Regions from separate parts of the Streptomyces sp. WAC07094 genome, predicted to be linked through region 1. Evidence: riboswitches for the same ligand, from Rfam matches in the RefSeq annotation. Region 1 holds a riboswitch; each other region holds the start of a gene.

What was found. Region 1 has a riboswitch for cyclic di-AMP ahead of RCR19_RS31765 (C40 family peptidase). Riboswitches for the same ligand answer to the same signal wherever they lie in the genome.
Positions count from the first base shown of each region.
Region 2: linked by a shared signal. The riboswitch ahead of RCR19_RS10000 (M23 family metallopeptidase) and the one ahead of RCR19_RS31765 (C40 family peptidase) in region 1 are both predicted to bind cyclic di-AMP.
Region 3: linked by a shared signal. The riboswitch ahead of RCR19_RS15145 (NlpC/P60 family protein) and the one ahead of RCR19_RS31765 (C40 family peptidase) in region 1 are both predicted to bind cyclic di-AMP.

Region 1 is NZ_JAVMJZ010000001.1:7,129,862-7,133,952, forward strand. Features, by position in the region: gene RCR19_RS31745 (ATP-binding protein) at 1-51, shown strand, start outside; gene RCR19_RS31750 (LysR family transcriptional regulator) at 105-1,022, opposite strand; gene RCR19_RS31755 (LysE family translocator) at 1,130-1,759, shown strand; gene RCR19_RS31760 (DUF6328 family protein) at 1,698-2,234, opposite strand; gene RCR19_RS31765 (C40 family peptidase) at 2,314-2,787, opposite strand; cyclic di-AMP (ydaO/yuaA leader) riboswitch at 2,791-2,988, opposite strand; gene RCR19_RS31770 (hypothetical protein) at 3,360-3,665, opposite strand; gene RCR19_RS31775 (ATP-dependent Clp protease proteolytic subunit) at 3,673-4,091, opposite strand, start outside.
Region 2 is NZ_JAVMJZ010000001.1:2,285,226-2,289,316, forward strand. Features, by position in the region: gene RCR19_RS09990 (HPr family phosphocarrier protein) at 1-94, shown strand, start outside; gene RCR19_RS09995 (GntR family transcriptional regulator) at 331-1,017, opposite strand; gene RCR19_RS10000 (M23 family metallopeptidase) at 1,240-1,992, opposite strand; cyclic di-AMP (ydaO/yuaA leader) riboswitch at 2,006-2,216, opposite strand; gene RCR19_RS10005 (pitrilysin family protein) at 2,485-3,873, opposite strand; gene RCR19_RS10010 (pitrilysin family protein) at 3,870-4,091, opposite strand, start outside.
Region 3 is NZ_JAVMJZ010000001.1:3,460,152-3,464,242, reverse strand. Features, by position in the region: gene RCR19_RS15150 (tellurite resistance/C4-dicarboxylate transporter family protein) at 1-737, opposite strand, end outside; gene RCR19_RS15145 (NlpC/P60 family protein) at 846-2,000, opposite strand; cyclic di-AMP (ydaO/yuaA leader) riboswitch at 2,009-2,180, opposite strand; gene pcrA (DNA helicase PcrA) at 2,589-4,091, shown strand, end outside.

The DNA of each region.
Region 1 (4,091 bases):
TGGGCCGCACCGGTGCAGTCGGTCACGGCCGTCGGCCAGCAGGAACCTTGAAGCGGTGGTGGGCCGTGCCCGGACCGGACCGCAGGGCCCGACGCGGCACCTCCTCAGACATGCCGGGCAGCGCGGCCGAAGGCGCCGCGCAACAGCGCCCGGAAGGCGTCGGCCGCGGGTGCCGCCTCGTCGGTGCGGTAGACGACCGAGATCGTACGGCGCAGGGTGCCCGGTTCCAGGTGACGCGACCCCACCGGTGTCGCCGCGGTCCTGGCCACCATCTCCGGCACCACCGCCACCCCGAGTCCCGCACTGACCAGGGCGCACACCACGGCGTATCCGGGTGTCTCCACCACCACCGACGGCGTGGCTCCGGCAGCGGCGAGGGCGGCCTCCACGCCCTGCCTGGCCGGGTGCCGGGGCGCCATGCTGATCAGCGGCTGCCCGGCGAGCTCGGCGGGCGGCAGCCGTGAGGCGTCCGCGGTGAGTGCGTGGCCGGGGCTCGTGACCAGCACCAGCTCTTCCACCAGTACCGGTTCCAGGGACACCGAGGCCGGCAGCGGCACGGGTTCGGCGGGCTCGTAGGTGTGCGTGAGTGCCAGATCGATGTCGCCCGCCGCGACGGCGTGCACCCCGGTCGGCGGGTCGTAGTCCGCGACCGCCAGTTCGACGTCCGGATAGGCCCGGCGGAAGGCGCTCAGCGCCGGCGGCAGCAGATGGATTCCCGCGGTGGGGAAGGTGCCGAGCCGTAGCATGCCACCCGCGAGGCCCGCCAGGCGTGCCAGTTCGTGCCGCGCCCGCTCCAGTTCGTCCAGTACACGTCGGGCCCGCACCACCAGCACCTCGCCCGCGCCGGTCAGCCGCGTGCCGCGGGCGTGGCGTACCAGCAGCGCCGTTCCCGCGTCGCGTTCCAGTTTGGTCAGCTGCTGGGAGAGCGCGGGCGCGGTGTAGCCGAGCCGCTCGGCGGCCCGGGTGATCGAACCGGCCTCGGCCACCGCCACCAGCGCCGCGAGCCGGGTCGGGTCGTACACGTGCGCCCCTTGGGTTCCATGGATCGACGAGACCAAAGAAATGCTTAAGGCAGACCCAGGATATTCCATATACCTGCTGAAGGCTCACTCCCGGCAGGGTGGTGCGCATGGACACACAGCTCGTCGCCTTCACCGGGGTCGCCGCAGCCATGGTCACCATGCCGGGTGCCGACTTCACCGTCGTCGTGCGCAACGCCTTGATCTCCCGGCGGGCCGGGGTCGCGTGCGCCCTGGGGATCGCGGCCGGGTTGCTCATCCACACCACGCTTGCGGTCGCCGGGGTCGCGACGGTGCTGGTGGCCGTGCCCGGGCTGTTCCGCACCCTCCAACTGCTCGGCGGGGCCTACGTCCTGTATCTGGGTGTGCGGGCGCTGGGTGCGGCGAGGCGCCCGCGTCGCGCCGCCGCGCCGCAGCAGTCGGAACAGGAGGCATCTTCGGGGCGGCCCCTGTGGCAGGGGTTCGTGACCAACGCCCTCAACCCGAAGGCCTCCCTCACGTTCTTGAGCCTGCTGCCGCAGTTCGTGCCCGCGGGCAGCCCCGCGCTTCCCCGGACCCTGGAGCTCGCGCTGATCGTCCTTGTGCTCGCCCTGGTGTGGTTCCCGGTCGTGGCGCTGCTGGTCGACAGGCTCGGCAGGTGGCTGCGCAGCCCTCGCACGGCACGAGCGCTGGAGGCGGTCACCGGGAGTGCTCTGACCGCTCTGGGCCTGCTGCTCGTTCTGGAGCCGTTGCTGATCTGACGACGGCCCGCTGGACCAGCCGGGGCAGGATCCGCCACAGCCCGGCGCAGACCGCGAAGGTGCCCGCGGCGGCCGCGACACCGGCGGCGCGGCCGAGGGACACATCCACCACCAGCAGCACCGACCCGGTGAACGCGAGCGTGAGGACCACCAGTCCCGCTGCGGCCAGACGGGACGAGATCCGCACGATGGCCTGCTTGGCGTGCTGCTGGAACAGCGTGCGGTGCAGCGCGGCGGGTGCCATGAACAGCGCCGCGGCCAGCATGGAGAGCAGGAGGGTGCAGACGTATGTGGTGCGCTGGGCGGTGTCGAGGGACGGGAAGCGCTGGGTGAAGGCCAGGGTGAGCAGGAAGGCGAAGAGGATCTGCACGCCCGTCTGGATGACGCGCAGTTCCTGCAGCAGCTCGGCGAAGTTCCGATCGGCGCGCTCCAGCGGCGTCTCGTTCCGTTCGTCGTGAGGGGATCGGTCGGCCATGGTCAACGAGTAACCGCTCCGGACCGCCTCACGCGCGGGTGGGGTGGCGGCGTGTCGCGCCGCCACCCCACCGGACGGGTCAGCCGACCCGGCCGTACCAGACGCGCTTCGTCCAGAGCTTCTGGAGCCTCACGACGTCACCGGTCTTCGGTGAATGCCAGATCCTTCCCTTCCCGGCGTAGATGCCGACGTGGTAGACGTTCCGACCCGAGTGGAAGAACACCAGGTCTCCGGCCCTGCGCCGGGAGGCGGAGATGTGGTGCGTCCTGTTGTACTGTGCCGCGGCCGTGCGGGGCAGCTTCTTGCCCGCCTTCTTGAACGCGTACAGCGTGAGCCCCGAGCAGTCGAAGCGACGTGGCCCGGTGGCGCCGTACTGGTACGGGGCGCCCCTCTTCGCCGCCGCGACCTGGAGAGCCTTCGTCGCCAGGGAAGCGGCGGCCGCGTCGGCGCTGAGACCGGGGACGGTGATGCTGCCGCCGACGGCGGCGAGGGTGAGGGCCGAGGCGGTGCCGGCCCGGGTCAACAGCGACGGGACACGATTGAGCGCAGTCATGCGCAACCCTTCGTCAGCCGCCTGTGAAGGATGACCTGTCGGATTCGGGCTGGCGAAGTAGCCCGGCCGCTCACGCGGCTTCACCCCAAGGACCGTCCGGATCTCTCTCGGACGGCCCGCCTTGCCGGGTCCTCCACTCCTGCCGATCCACTCCTGTCGACCGGTCGTCCGGGCGGCGGCAGGACTCGGCGTCCGCCCGGACCGCCCCGCCGCGGGTGGCGGGGGCTTGTCGTCAGGAAGGGATCTTCACGTACAGGCGTCGGAAAATCACAACGAAATCGGGGGTTTGTGGGTTTACTCACCACTCACTCGTTCGGCTGGACAGCCGCGTGACCGGGGGCCGTTGGGGGGATGCGTGAGGCCCCGACCTGCACCGGAGCGTCTCATGCCGCCCTGAGGCCACGCGCGTTGTCCATCTTCACGGGCTCTCCGAAGGAGGCGCTCCTACTCCAACCAGGGGTACACCATTTGGTTCGTTTGAACCGCGCGTGGACGGTCGGTGTCCCCCAGAGCACCGCGCGGCGGCCCCCATCGCCGCAACTCACCCTTGACCGCGCGACGGTCACGCTCCGTCAGTCCGCGCCGGGCGGCACCGCGATGCGGGCGGCGCGGCGTTCACCGTCCAGAACCCGCAGCGCCCGGGTGAGAGTGGGGCCGTGCAACTCGTTCTCCCCTCTCTGGTGCATGAGTGCGAGTGCCTCCCGCAGTGCCGACGCCTTGCTCACCAGGGCCTGGGCGGCCCGCAGTCCGCGGTAGGTGTCACCGGAGTGCACCGGGTTGATGCGGCCGAGGAGATCGACCACATCGAGGTAACGGTCGATCAACTCGGCCTCGGCACGGGTGAGTGCGGGCAACGGGGGAAGTTCGGGGGGCAGCATCGGCCGCTCACCTCGCGCCGGGCGCGGTGCGGGACGCCTTGCGGCTCGCGATGATGCCGTCGATCAGTCCGTACTCCACGGCCGCCGGCGCGTCGAAGATCTTGTCCCGCTCGATGTCCGCCGCGATGCGCTCGGGGCTTCGGCCGGTGTGCCGTACGAGCATGTCCTCCAGTTGATTGCGGGTACGCGTCAACTCTGCGGCCTGGATGGCCAGATCGGTGGCCTGCCCCTGGACAGGCTCGGGCAGGGACGGCTGGTGGATCAGGATCCGCGCGCCCGGCAGTGCGAACCGCTTGCCGGGCGTGCCTCCCGCGAGCAGTACCGCCGCCGCGGACGCGGCCTGGCCGAGGCAGACGGTCTCCACGTCACAACTGACGTACTGCATCGTGTCGTAGACGGCGGTCATCGCACTGAACGAGCCGCCGG
Region 2 (4,091 bases), 4.8 Mb from region 1:
GCTCGCCTCCGACGCGGAAGGCGCCGACGCCGCACTCGACCGCCTGGCCAAGCTGGTGGCGGAGGGTCTCGAGGAGCTTCCCGAGACCGTCTGACCCTTCGGGTACCACCACGCGGCGGAGCCGCGTCCGCCATGCGGGCGGACGCGGCTCCGCGCATTTCCGGCCGTCGAGAGCGACCCGCTCCGCGTTCGCGCGGGAATTCCGGAGCCCATGGAAAAACCCCGCACGGCACGGAAAATCGCACGCACCGGTTTTCCCGCGCATGCGAGAACAAGCGCAGCGGAAAACAAATCTCGGCCCGATATCCCTCTTTGTATACGGTGCCCGTGTTAATGCCGTAGCCCCGACATGTTTACGGCATGTTGCGAGGTCCTCACACCGCTCACGGACCCGGGAAGGCGAAGCCGGCGCGCCGCGGTCGCACGCTCGGTGTGCACCGCCATGACGGCCCGCGCCCGCTCGCCGTCCCCGCGGGCGACCGCATCCACGATGCCGCCGTGCTCCGCCCAGGACTCCACGGGGCTCAGCGGCGCCTCGACCGTGTACATCCAGGCGATCTTGTGCCGCAACTGGGCGAGCGTGGACGTCAGCGCGGGGCTCCCGCAGGCCTGTGCGAGCGTCTCGTGGAACCAGCCGCCCAGGGAGCGCAGGTCCTCGCTGCCGCCCGTCCTGGCCCGCTCCTGGCCCAGCCTGACCAGACCGCGCAGCACCTTGAGATGGGCCTCCGAGCGGCGCTGGGCGGCCTTCGCGGCGCCGAGCGGCTCGAGCAGCATCCGCATGTCCAGCAGATCCGCGCCCTCCTGCTCGGTGGGCTCCGCCACACACGCGCCCGCGTGCCTGCGGGTGACGACGAAGCCCTCGGCCTCCAGCGTCCGCAGCGCCTCCCGCACGGGGACGCGGGAGACTCCGTACCGGCGCGCGAGAAGCTCCTCGGTGAGCCGGCTGCCGCGCTCGTGGACACCGGAGACGATGTCGTCACGGATCGCCGTGCATACCGAGTGCGCCGGAATACGCATGTCCGACCTCCGCCTTAATCACCGCGAAACGTCGTCGACTGACGTGTGTTCACCCGACTCTATTGCAGCGCTTCGCAATTTCCGACGGCGGGCCGGAATCCATGGATATTTTTTGGACAGACAGTCGTTCGAAACGAGGACGGCCCCGGCTCGGGAGCCGGGGCCGTCCTCGTTTCATGTGCGCCTCCAGGAAGCGGATCGCCGGACCCCGAAGGCGGATCGTCAGACGTTCACACCGTGAGCGCGCAGATACGCGACGGGGTCCATGTCCGAGCCGTACTCCGGGGACGTACGGGCCTCGAAGTGGAGGTGCGGCCCGGTGACGTTGCCGGTGGCCCCGGAGAGGGCTATCTGCTGGCCGGGAGTGACCCGCTGGCCCGCGGAGACCCCGATGGACGACAGATGGCCGTACTGCGTGTAGGTGCCGTCGTTCATCCTGATGACGATCTGGTTGCCGTACGCACCGCCCCAGCCCGTCTCGACGACCGTGCCGGAGCCGACCGCGTGCACGGGCGTGCCGCCGGCGGCGTGGAAGTCGATGCCGGTGTGCGAACCGGAGGACCACAGGGAGCCGCCTGTCCTGTACCCGGTGGAGACGTAGGAGTGGAAGACCGGCGCCACGAAGGCGTTCAGGCGCCGGCGCTCGGCCTCACGGGCGGCGCGTACCTTGGCCGCGCGCTCCTGTGCCGCCTTCTCCGCGGCACGCTTGCGGGCGGCCTCCTCGGCCTTCTTCAGCTCGGCCGCCTGCTTCTGCGCGGCGGCCTGGGCGTCGATCTTCGCGGCGACCTCGTCGCCCATGCTGACGGCCCGGATCAGTCCGGTCTGCTCGACAGGGGTGCCGGCGGCGAACGCCGGAGCTGCCAGGGCACCGATGACGCCGGTGGTGGTGAGCGCGGCGACGCCCACGGCGTTCGTGGTCGTGCGCTTCACGCGGCTCGGACGGCGGTGCTTCCCGGTGGCGCAGGTGAACGCCATGTGTGTGGCTGGTCCTTTCCTTCCCTCTCGCCTACCGGGTTAGCTGACGGGTTCGGAGCAGGAAGGTCTCCTACGGGCTGCGCGCCCGATTCACCCCAGGGATCGGGCCCGCTCCGGCCACAAGGACGGCGGCAGCGGGCCCCTCCGGCCACGAAGGCGGCACAGGAGGGTGGGTCCCCGGCTCCCCTGGCTCGCGCCGTACGGGGACTCGGCGATGGCTGTCCGGTGCCGCGGATGCGGCGCAGTGCCTGACGGACAGCCCGGATGACGCTAAGAGGGCCCTGTTTCGATCGGCAAACCGATCAGAGGGTTTGTAGCGCATCCCACAGGGCAGAGCGGCCGTCTCTGTGGCAATACGGACAAAGCCCAAGAGGCGGGGCCCCGGTGACCGAAATCACCGGGGCCCGCACCGAAGCCGCGCCCGACGTGCGAGGCGACTTCAACGGCTTCCCGCGCGCACGGATTTTGCTCCTGCGGGCGCGGGGCGTCCGCCTACTCGGCCGCCACCACGCTCACTTCGCCGATTCCGAGCGCCTTGACGGGTTCCTCGATCTGCGCGGCGTCGCCCACCAGCACGGTCACCAGCCGGTTCACCGGGAACGCGTTCACGACGGCTGCCGTGGCCTCCACCGTGCCCGTCGCGGCAAGCGCCTGATACAGCGTCGCCTGGTAGTCGTCCGGAAGGTGCTGCTCCACCTGGTCGGCGAGCGAGCTCGCGACCGCGGCCGCGGTCTCGAACTTGAGCGGTGCCACTCCCACGAGGTTCTGCACCGCGACATCGCGCTCCGCGTCGGTCAGACCCTCGGCCGCGAGCGTGCGGAGCACCTTCCAGAGGTCGTCCAGCGCCGGTCCCGTGTTCGGAGTGTCGACGGAGCCGCTGATGGCGAGCATCGCCGCACCCGTGCCGTCCGGCGCGGACCGCAGCACCTGGCCGAACGCGCGCACTCCGTAGGTGTAGCCCTTCTCCTCGCGCAGGACCCGGTCCAGGCGGGAGGTGAGGGTGCCGCCCAGGCAGTACGTGCCGAGCACCTGAGCGGGCCACACACGATCGTGGCGGTCGGCACCGATGCGGCCGATCAGCAGCTGCGTCTGAACGGCTCCGGGACGGTCCACGATGATCACGCGGCCGGTGTCGTCGGCCGTCACCGGGGGGACGGGGCGGGGTGCGGCCGGCGAGCCCGTCCAGGCGCCGAGCGTCTCGCCGAGGAGCTCGTCGAGGTCGATGCCGGTCAGATCGCCGACCACGACGGCGGTGGCCGTCGCCGGGCGCACATGGCGCTCGTAGAAGGCGCGGACCGCGGCGGAGTCGATGTCCTCGACCGTCGCCTCGGTGCCCTGGCGCGGACGCGACATGCGCGAGGACGACGGGAACAGCTCCTTGGAGAGCTCCTTGGCGGCGCGGCGGGCCGGGTTGGCCATCTCGTGCGGGATCTCGTCGAGGCGGTTGCGCACCAGGCGCTCCACCTCGCTGTCCGCGAACGCCGGCGCCCTGAGCGCGTCGGCCAGCAGCCCGAGCGCCTTGGCCAGGCGGGAGACCGGCACCTCGAGGGAGAGCCGGACGCCGGGGTGGTCGGCGTGCGCGTCGAGGGTGGCGCCGCAGCGCTCCAGCTCGGCGGCGAACTCCTCGGCGGAGTGCTTGTCGGTGCCCTCGGAGAAGGCGCGCGCCATGATCGTGGCGACGCCGTCGAGACCGGCGGGCTCGGCGTCCAGCGGCGCGTCGAGGAGTACCTCGACGGCGACCACCTGCTGGCCGGGGCGGTGGCAGCGCAGCACGGTCAGGCCGTTGTCGAGCGTCGCACGCTCGGGCGCCGGGAACGCCCAGGGCTTGGCCTCGCCGGCCTGGGGCTGCGGGTGGAACTGCATGGTCGCAAGCTCGGTCACTTCGCCGACTCCTCGTTCTCGTCGGTGGTCTCGGCGGTCTCCGGGGCCTCGGCCGGCTCGTACACGAGCACGGCGCGGTTGTCGGGGCGCAGCCGGGCCTTGGCGACCTCCTGCACCTCCTCGGGCGTGATCTCGAGCACGCGCCGGACGGCGGTCAGGGCCAGCTGCGGGTCACCGAACAGGACGGCGTACCGGCAAAGTTCGTCGGCGCGGCCCGC
Region 3 (4,091 bases), 3.7 Mb from region 1:
GCCAGCAGGCAGTAGCACACAAGGGCGAGGACGAGCAGCGCGATGGTCACGCCCCGCAGGGCGGCACGGTCGTCGTTGTTCCAGAGGTACATCCGGTGGGAGGCGAGAACGAGCCGCGCCCCGGCCACCGCGGCGATGGCGAGTCCGCCGCCCAGGATCCAGTGGTCCCCCGCCCCCCTCGTCACCTGGCGCAGGTCGAAGCACCGCAGTCCGACCACGTAGAACACCAGCCCGAGCCAGAAGAACACGAGTGCCGTGTGTGCGAGCCACGCCGCACCGGCGGACACCGCCAGCACCGCACCGAGCAGCGCGATCCCCTCCGTCGCCACGCAGCCGAGGAAGACCGTCCCGGCCATTCGGCGCTTCCAGCGGCGTGCGACCACCAGGAGCAGGACCGCCCACAGCAGGACGGACAGGGCGAGCAGGGCCTTCGCGAGCGACTGCCCGCCCTGCACGGCCGTCGCCGTGCCCAGCGCGGCGGTCGCCGCGACCGGGGTGAGGGCGGCCGGGGGGAGCGCCGCGTCCGCCCCGCGCCCGCGCCACCCCGGCGCCCGTACGGCGGCGTCGGCGACCAGTCCCAGCCAGGCGGCGGCCGCCAGGGCCAGAGCGATACGGGAGAGGACCCGGTGGCCGGCCAGGAGCAGTCCGACCGACAGGATGCCGGTCGCCATCACGGCGGCCCCGGTGGCGGGTGGACGCTGCGACCACCAGGTGCGGAGCGCGGAGGTGCCTGACATGCGCCCGATGCTAGGGATGCGCACCCGCGTTGCGTACGGGGCACGCGCGCGGGGATGCCGAAAACAACCCCACGCGCGCGTACCGCACGACGAGCGGGAGGCCCGGTCTCAGGCGGGGCGCACCACGCTGTGGATGATGGAGGCGCCGTCGTAGTAGATGGACTCCTCGCGGACGTAGGCGCCCGGCTTCGGCGCATGGATCATCATGCCGTCGCCGATGTAGATGCCGACGTGGCTGATGTCGTCGTAGAAGAAGATCAGGTCACCCGGCTGGGCGTCGGCGAGCGGCACCGTCGTGCCGGCGTCGACCTGGTCGTACGTGGTGCGCGGGAGCGACACCCCTGCGGCCTTCCAGGCGGCCTGGGTCAGTCCGGAGCAGTCGTACGAATCGGGGCCGGTCGCGCCCCACACGTACGGCTTGCCCACCTGGGCCCGGGCGTACGCGAGGGCCTTCTCCGCCTTCGTCCCGTTCGAGGGGACCGTGGTGGAGGAGCCGGACGAGCCGCCCGTGGTGGTGGAGGAGGACGACTCCTGCGCGGCCTGCTTCTGCCGGGCCGCCTCCTGCTGCCGGGCCAGCTCCTCCGCCTGGCGCCGCGCCTCCTCCTGCTTCTTCTTCTCGATCGCGGCGAGGCGTGCCTTCTCCTCCGCGGTGAGTCTGGAGAGCAGCTCCCGCGCGGTGCCGAGCTTCTTCTGGATCTCCGTCTTGCTCGACTTCAGCGCTTCCTGCGACTCGGTGAGCGTCTGAAGGCTCTCGGTGGCCTCCTGCCGCTTCTTCATCGTCGCGGACCGGTCGGTGAAGTAGTCGTCGACCGTCTCCTTCTGGCGACCGGTGAGCCGGTTCATCAGCTGGGTCTGGTCGAAGTAGTCCTGAGGGCTGTCGGCCAGCATGAAGGTGGCCGTGTCGGGGGCCGCCGCCCCGGTGCGGTACTGCGCGGCGGCGAACGACCCCAGCTGCTCACGTGCCTCATTGAGCTTCTGGGTGCGCTGGGCCACGTCGTCGAGGAGCGTGTCGACGCGCTTGCGCTGCTCGGTCGACTTCTCCTTGGCCGCGTTGTACTTGTCGGTGGCCGACTCCGCCTGGCGGTAGAGGTCGTCGACCTTCTTCTCGACCTCCTCGACGCTCGGCTTGCGGTCGGGGGAGGGGGCGGCGTTGGCGGTCTGGGACAGCAGGGCCACGGAGGTGAGGGCGGCCGTCGCGAGAACGGGGGTCCGTATGCCTGCGATGCGCGTGCCCGAGGGGCGCGCCTTGCGATGCGGCGCCATGGGAGGCGTCTCCTTCCGTACTCCGCCTACCGAGTTAGCTGTCGGGTTCGGGCGGGTGGTTCCGGAAGGCATGCCCTACGGCCCTGGCCCCGCAGGGCCGTTGGCCGATTCACCCCAAGGTCGGGTGGGTCCCCGGCTCCGGCTGCCGCGGGGGCGTACCGGACTCGGCGGAGGCCGCACGGCCCGGCGACCTTCGCCGGTGGGGGTCGTGCGACCCGCTCGGAACGCTAGCCAACTCGTGTGGCCCGTGTGAAGGTTGATGTGCGATATGCCCGATACATTTTCGTGACCTTGACCATGTGCCGGGCCGCCCTGGGGGAATGCGGCGGGATCTGCGACGGGTTGGGCGTTTTCCCGTGAAGTCGTGCGGAGTGACGGACTCCGCCTGGTTCCGTCGGGAGGCGGTACCGGATCGCGGGACGGTGCACCGTCCCGCGATCGGTTTCCGTCAGCGATCGAACGGTCCCGGAAGGTGGCGGTGCGAGTGCGGTCGGCACCGGAAGACCGTGGGCGTCCGGCCCGCTCCCGGCGGCGGAGTTCTCGGGGCGGCGGCCGACTGTCGGTGGGGCGGCCTAGACTCGGAGAGCGATGAGCAGCCTCTTTGACGACAGCTTCCTGGCGGACCTCAAGGCCACACCGGCCCCTGAGGAGGAGCCCCCGCCGCCCGAGGACGACCACGCTCCGGAGCCGGTTCCGGACGATCTGTTCGGCGGGCGCTTCGACGTGCCCGCGGATCGTGACTCCTACTACCGCGACGGCGCTCCCCGCCCCGTCATCGACCCCCAGGCGCTGCTCCAGGGCCTGAACGAGAACCAGCGCGCGGCCGTCGTGCACGCCGGCTCCCCCCTGCTCATCGTGGCCGGCGCCGGCTCCGGCAAGACCCGCGTGCTCACCCACCGCATCGCCCATCTGCTGGCCGAGCGGGGCGCGCATCCCGGCCAGATCCTCGCGATCACCTTCACCAACAAGGCCGCGGGCGAGATGAAGGAGCGTGTCGAGCAGCTCGTCGGCCCGCGCGCGAACGCGATGTGGGTGATGACCTTCCACAGCGCGTGCGTCCGCATCCTGCGGCGGGAGAGCAAGAAGCTGGGCTTCACGTCCTCCTTCTCGATCTACGACGCCGCCGACAGCAAGCGGCTGATGGCGCTCGTCTGCCGCGATCTGGACCTCGACCCCAAGCGGTTCCCGCCGAAGTCCTTCAGCGCCAAGATCTCCAACCTGAAGAACGAGCTGATCGACGAGGAGGACTTCGCCGCGCAGGCCGCCGACGGCTTCGAGAAGACCCTCGCCCAGGCCTACACGCTCTACCAGTCCCGCCTCCGCGAGGCGAACGCGCTCGACTTCGACGACCTGATCATGACGACGGTCAACCTGCTGCGCGCCTTCCCCGACGTCGCCGAGCACTACCGCCGCCGCTTCCGCCACGTCCTCGTCGACGAGTACCAGGACACCAACCACGCCCAGTACGCCCTCGTACGGGAACTCGTCGGCACCGCCGGGCATCCCGTGGACGTGCCGCCGTCCGAGCACGACCTGCCCCCGGCCGAGCTGTGCGTCGTCGGTGACGCCGACCAGTCGATCTACGCCTTCCGCGGCGCCACCATCCGCAACATCCTCCAGTTCGAGGAGGACTACCCGGATGCCACCACGATCCTCCTGGAGCAGAACTACCGCTCCACGCAGACGATCCTGAGCGCGGCCAACGCGGTCATCGAGCGCAACGAGTCGCGCCGTCCCAAGAACCTGTGGACCAACGCGGGCGCGGGCGCACGGATCATCGGCTATGTCGCCGACACCGAGCACGACGAGGCCCAGTTCGTCGCCGAGGAGATAGACCGACTGACGGACTCGGGCGAGGCGAAGGCCGGCGACGTCGCCGTCTTCTACCGCACGAACGCCCAGTCCCGTGTCTTCGAAGAGATCTTCATCCGCGTCGGCCTGCCCTACAAGGTGGTCGGCGGCGTCCGCTTCTACGAGCGCAAGGAGGTCCGGGACGTCCTCGCGTATCTGCGGGTGCTGGCGAACCCGGAGGACTCCGTACCGCTGCGGAGGATCCTGAACGTCCCGAAGCGGGGCATCGGCGAGCGCGCC